Cupriavidus necator N-1: one gene and its partner. The protein of the gene in region 1 interacts with the protein of each later gene in a pairwise test. Links are inferred from orthologs where the notes say so. Each region holds a gene or a part of one and is shown on either strand. Other genes may lie near its edges.

Region 1 (3,106 bases):
GATCTTCAATTCGCGGCCGACCGGTGTTATCGGGTCCGGTCAGCCCATGCCGTCAGCTCAGGCCGACAGCGAAGCTTGTTCCACGCGCACGCCAACGCCCATGGTGGACGAGACGGCGATCTTGCGCAGGTACACGCCCTTGCTCGTAGCCGGCTTGGACTTCACCAGGGCTTCCAGCAGTGCGGACAGGTTGCTCTTCAGCGCTGCGTCTTCGAACGAGCGGCGGCCGATGGTGGCGTGGATGATACCGGCCTTGTCGACACGGAACTGCACCTGACCAGCCTTGGCGTTCTTCACGGCCTGGGCCACGTCGGGCGTCACGGTACCGACCTTCGGGTTCGGCATCAGGCCGCGCGGGCCCAGGATCTGGCCCAGCGTACCGACGATACGCATCGTGTCCGGCGAAGCGATCACGACGTCGAAGTTCAGGTTGCCGGCCTTGACTTGCTCAGCCAGGTCTTCCATGCCGACGATGTCAGCACCGGCGGCCTTGGCGGCTTCGGCCTTTTCGCCCTGGGCGAACACAGCCACGCGAACCGACTTGCCGGTACCTGCGGGCAGCACCACCGAACCACGAACCACCTGGTCCGACTTCTTGGCGTCAATGCCCAGTTGCACGGCCACGTCGATCGACTCGTCGAACTTCGCCGAAGCGCAGCCCTTCACCAGGCCCAGGGCCTCGTCGATCGGGTAGAACTTGGTACGCTCGATCTTCGCCTTGTTGGCGGCGACGCGCTTGGAAACCTTAGCCATTTACAGACCCTCCACGGTGATGCCCATCGAACGAGCCGAACCGGCGATGGTACGCACGGCGGCGTCCAGGTCGGCGGCGGTCAGGTCAGCGTTCTTGGCCTTGGCGATTTCTTCAGCCTGGGCGCGGGTGATCTTGCCAACCTTGTCGGTATGGGGCTTCGGCGAACCCTTGGCGATGCCAGCTGCCTTCTTGATCAGCACGGTCGCCGGGGGCGACTTCATCACGAAGGTGAAGCTCTTGTCGGCGAAGGCGGTAATCACCACCGGCACCGGCAGACCGGGTTCCATACCCTGGGTCTGGGCGTTGAACGCCTTGCAGAACTCCATGATATTCAGACCACGCTGACCCAGTGCGGGACCAACGGGCGGGGAGGGATTTGCCTTACCAGCCGGAATCTGCAGCTTGATAAAGCCAATGATCTTCTTGGCCATCTCTACTCCAATCCGGATCGCCCTTTCGGGATGCGATCCTGTTGAGTCGTAACGCGCTGTCGCCGCACCTTCGGCACGGCCTCACGCTCCTCTTGGCGCCGCCACCGGGGCGTCGCCGTTGCCAGTTGCCGCCCTTTCAGGCCGCAGCCGGCAAATTCCTTAAACCTTCTCGACCTGGCCGAACTCGAGCTCGACCGGCGTGGCACGCCCGAAGATCGTGACCGAGACGCGCAGGCGCGATTTCTCGTAGTTCACTTCTTCCACGTTGCCGTTGAAGTCGGTGAACGGGCCGTCCTTGACGCGCACCATTTCGCCCACTTCGAACAGCGTCTTGGGACGCGGCTTCTCGACCCCTTCCTGCATCTGGGTCATGATCTTGTCGACTTCGCGCTGCGAAATCGGGCTCGGGCGGTTGCGGGCGCCGCCCACGAAACCGGTGACCTTGCTGGTGTTCTTCACCAGGTGCCAGGTCTCGTCGGTCATTTCCATTTCCACCAGCACATAGCCCGGGAAGAAACGACGCTCCGTGACCGACTTGTGGCCGCCCTTGATTTCCACGACTTCTTCGGACGGCACCAGGATGCGGCCAAACTTGTCCTGCATCTCGGCGCGTTCGATGCGCTCCTGCAGCGCGCGCTGCACGCTCTTCTCCATGCCGGAGTAGGCATGCACGACATACCAGCGCTTCTTCGACGAAGGCGATTCCGGCGCGGTGGTTTCCTGCTGAGCGTTATCCGTCATGTGCTACCTCTTATTTCCAGCCCAGCACGAGCGAGAAGACGACCCACTCGATGAGCTTGTCAGCCGACCACAGGAACAGCGCCATGACGACGACAAAGACGAAGACCAGCCCCGTCATTTGCCCGGCTTCCTTGCGCGTCGGCCAGACGACCTTGCGAACTTCCCGATACGACTCCTTGGCGAACCCGATAAAGTCCTTGCCTGGTACGGACACCAGTGCAACCACGATACCCAGTGCAATACCACCGAACAGTGCGGCGCCACGTACATAAGACGGTTGCTGTGCCAGTGCATAGAAACCGATGACGCCCGCAACCACCAGCAGCACCGCCACGCCAAGCATCCACTTGCCGCTGCTGGCGTTCACGGTTTCAACATTGGGATTGGCCATGTTTCGCAAACGAGACTAAGCCGCGTCACGATTGCTCTTCGCGACGCGGCTGATTGATTTGGCAGGGGCAGAGGGAATCGAACCCCCAACCTTCGGTTTTGGAGACCGACGCTCTGCCAGTTGAGCTATACCCCTAAAACAACTGTGGGGCCGGCGCTGGCGCCAACCCCTTCTGGCAACGAACGCGGCCGGTTGGTGCCGCGTTCGCTATCAAACAACTTAGTCGAGGATCTTTGCCACGACGCCGGCGCCGACGGTACGGCCGCCTTCACGGATAGCGAAGCGCAGGCCTTCTTCCATGGCGATCGGGGCGATCAGCTTGACGGTGATCGACACGTTGTCACCCGGCATGACCATTTCCTTGTCCTTCGGCAGCTCGATCGAGCCGGTCACGTCGGTGGTACGGAAGTAGAACTGCGGGCGGTAGTTGTTGAAGAACGGGGTGTGACGGCCGCCTTCGTCCTTCGACAGGATGTACACCTCGCCGGTGAAGTGGGTGTGCGGCTTGATCGAACCCGGCTTGCACAGCACCTGGCCGCGCTCGACGTCTTCACGCTTGGTGCCGCGCAGCAGCAGGCCAACGTTGTCGCCGGCTTGACCCTGGTCCAGCAGCTTGCGGAACATTTCCACGCCGGTGCAGGTGGTCTTCACCGTCGGCTTGATACCGACGATTTCGATTTCCTCACCGACCTTCACCACGCCGCGCTCGATACGGCCGGTCACCACGGTGCCGCGACCCGAGATCGAGAACACGTCTTCCACCGGCATCAGGAAGGTACCGTCAACGGC
Region 2 (3,116 bases), 1.2 Mb from region 1 along the record:
CATTTCAATGAATCCCCCGATTGCAGCAGAATCATTTCCGTGCCGGCGCCCTTTCGAGGGTTGCCAGGCCGGTCTTGAAAATCGGCAAACTGGTAACATATCGGCAGCACCGGGCGCGGCAGCGGCCCCCACAGCCTGTTTGCGGCTGCGGAGGCGGCCCGACGGGTCCGCGCAATCTCGTGTAAGGTAACGGTTCGGCCCTCCGAAGTCTCCAGCCTTCAACATAAACAGAGCGAAACCAGAGGTTTTCCGCCATGAGCGAACAAATCAAGTATGTGAGCGACGCCTCCTTCGACGCTGACGTCCTCCAGTCCGACAAACCCGTCCTGCTCGATTTCTGGGCGGAATGGTGCGGCCCCTGCAAGATGATCGCGCCGATCCTGGACGAAGTCGCCAAGGACTACGGCGACAAGCTGCAGATCGCCAAGATCAATGTCGATGAAAACCAGCAGGTGCCGGCCAAGTTCGGCATCCGCGGCATCCCGACGCTGATCCTGTTCAAGAACGGCGCGGTCGCGGCCCAGAAGGTCGGCGCGCTGTCCAAGTCGCAACTGACCGCCTTCCTCGACGGCAACCTGTAAGCTGCGCACCGGGACCTGACCCACGGTCCCGGTTTTGCCACGATCCGACGTGCGTGCGCCACATCCTGGCGCGCCGGTCGGATTGTGCTAAGATGCCACCAACAACTCCCCGAGCGTTCGCTCATTTCCCCCCTTCCCTTTAGGTCTCGCCCGTCCGGGCCCATCTGTACCCCTCGTCTATGCACCTGACAGAACTCAAATCGCTTCACGTGTCTGCGCTTCTCGAAATGGCGGCTACGCTCGAGATCGACAATGCACAACGGATGCGCAAACAGGAACTGATGTTTGCGATCCTGAAGAAGCGCGCCAAGATGGGCGAAACCATCTTTGGAGACGGCACGCTCGAGGTGCTGCCCGACGGCTTCGGCTTCCTGCGCTCCCCCGAAACCTCGTATCTGGCCAGCACGGATGACATCTACATCAGCCCGTCCCAGATCCGCCGTTTCAACCTGCACACCGGCGATTCGATCGAGGGTGAAGTGCGTACGCCCAAGGACGGCGAACGCTACTTTGCACTGGTCAAGGTGGACAAGGTCAACGGGCAGCCGCCCGAAGCGGTCAAGAACCGCATCATGTTCGAGAACCTGACGCCGCTGCACCCGAACCGGCCGCTCACGCTCGAACGCGATATCAAGGCTGAAGAAAACATCACCGGCCGCATCATCGACATGATCGCGCCGATCGGCCGCGGCCAGCGCGCGCTGCTGGTGGCATCGCCCAAGTCCGGCAAGACCGTGATGCTGCAGCACATCGCCCACGCGATTGCCAACAATCATCCGGAAGCCGACCTGTTCGTGCTGCTGATCGACGAGCGCCCGGAAGAAGTGACCGAGATGATGCGCTCGGTGCGCGGCGAAGTGGTTGCGTCGACCTTCGACGAACCGGCCATCCGCCACGTCCAGGTTGCCGAAATGGTGATCGAGAAGGCTAAGCGCCTGGTTGAACTGAAGCGCGACGTGGTGATCCTGCTGGACTCCATCACCCGCCTGGCGCGTGCCTACAACACCGTGGTGCCGGCCTCGGGCAAGGTGCTGACCGGTGGTGTGGACGCCAACGCGCTGCAGCGCCCGAAGCGCTTCTTCGGTGCCGCGCGCAACCTGGAAGAAGGCGGTTCGCTGACCATCATCGCCACCGCGCTGATCGAAACCGGCAGCCGCATGGACGACGTGATCTATGAAGAGTTCAAGGGCACCGGCAACATGGAAGTGCACCTGGAACGCCGCCTGGCCGAGAAGCGCGTCTACCCGTCGATCAACCTGAACAAGTCGGGCACGCGCCGCGAAGAGCTGCTGATCAAGCCGGAAATCCTGCAGAAGATCTGGATCCTGCGCAAGTTCATCTCCGACATGGATGAAGTGCAGGCGATGGAATTCATCATGGACAAGATGAAGGCCACCAAGAACAACGCCGAGTTTTTCGATATGATGCGCAGAGGCGGCTGAGCCCTCGCTGCAGCATCGCCGCAAGGCGGACAGGAAGGCGTGCCCCGGCACGCCTTTTTTGTTGCCCGACCTTTTGTTGCCGGACCATTTCACAGCGCACGGCGCTACGCCCATGCTCGGCAAACTGACCTCATTCCTGCGCACCCGCTCGCTGGCCCGCAAGCTGGAGCACTACGCCATCCCCGACGCGCTGTGGACGCGCACGGTCGCCACGCTGCCGTTCGTGCAGCGCTACGGCAGCAAAGACCTGGCGGCGCTGCGCGAGCTGGCCACGCTGTTCATCGCCGACAAGGAATACTCCACCGCGCACGACCTGCCGCTGGCCGACGACATGGTGGTCAGTGTTGCCGTGCAGGCCTGCGTGCCGATCCTGAAGCTGGGGCTGCCCTGGTACCGGGGCTGGCACGGCATCGTGCTCTACCCGGGCGAGTTCATCATCCGCCGGACCGTGCAGGACGAGATCGGCCTGGTGCACGGCGTGGTCGAGGAAGCCACCGGCGAGGCCTGGGAGCACGGGCCGGTGATCCTGTCATGGCCCGACGTGCACACCCCCGGGGCCGGCATCGACAGCGACCACGAACTGCCGGCCGATACCTACAACGTGGTCATCCACGAATTCGCCCACAAGCTGGACATGCTCGACGGCGAGCCCGATGGCGTGCCGCCCTTCTCGCGCGTGCTGCACCCGGGCATCGACGCGGAAGCCTGGGCCGAGACCTTCCTGACCGAGTACGACCGTTTTGCCGAGGCCTGGGACGCGCGCGACGAGGCCGACTGGGAGCATCCGGAGCGGCTGCCACCGGCGCTGCGCATCATCGACCCGTATGGGACCGAGGCGCCGAGCGAGTTCTTTGCTGTGACGTCAGAGGCTTTTTTTGTCGAGCCGACCGGGCTTGCGCGACACTGGCCGGTTGTATACCAGTCGCTGGCCGCCTTCTATCGCCAGGACCCGGCCTCCATGTGATGTTTTTGCCGCAATTCTGCGCAATACTTTCTGTGTCGCACGTGGCGCAGGCTCTTCCCCAAGTATTTGTTTTTCTGCCATAATCCCGGTTTGCCCGTTACCGGCAAGTGGTTCGTTCGTCGCCGCGCC

The links.
Region 2: the proteins of nusG (region 1) and rho interact in binary tests that used the Escherichia coli proteins (3 or more experiments, as listed by UniProt). The link is inferred for Cupriavidus necator N-1 from one-to-one orthologs.

What each region holds. Positions count from the first base shown.
Region 1 is NC_015726.1:3,590,842-3,593,947, forward strand. Bases 136-2,946 are described here. They hold nusG (transcription termination/antitermination protein NusG), read right to left. Parts: upstream 1,927-2,946; coding sequence 1,345-1,926; downstream 136-1,344. Other genes in these bases: rplA (50S ribosomal protein L1), read right to left, coding at 136-753; rplK (50S ribosomal protein L11), read right to left, coding at 754-1,185; secE (preprotein translocase subunit SecE), read right to left, coding at 1,937-2,317; tuf (elongation factor Tu), read right to left, coding at 2,537-2,946. Also shown: more of rplA, read right to left, coding at 58-135; more of tuf, read right to left, coding at 2,947-3,106. UniProt on the Escherichia coli protein: Part of the processive rRNA transcription and antitermination complex (rrnTAC). The complex forms an RNA-chaperone ring around the RNA exit tunnel of RNA polymerase (RNAP).
Region 2 is NC_015726.1:2,392,332-2,395,447, forward strand. Bases 71-2,891 are described here. They hold rho (transcription termination factor Rho), read left to right. Parts: upstream 71-760; coding sequence 761-2,023; downstream 2,024-2,891. Other genes in these bases: trxA (thioredoxin TrxA), read left to right, coding at 255-581; CNE_RS11230 (M90 family metallopeptidase), read left to right, coding at 2,136-2,891. Outside these bases: more of CNE_RS11230, read left to right, coding at 2,892-2,987. UniProt on the Escherichia coli protein: Facilitates transcription termination by a mechanism that involves Rho binding to the nascent RNA, activation of Rho's RNA-dependent ATPase activity, and release of the mRNA from the DNA template.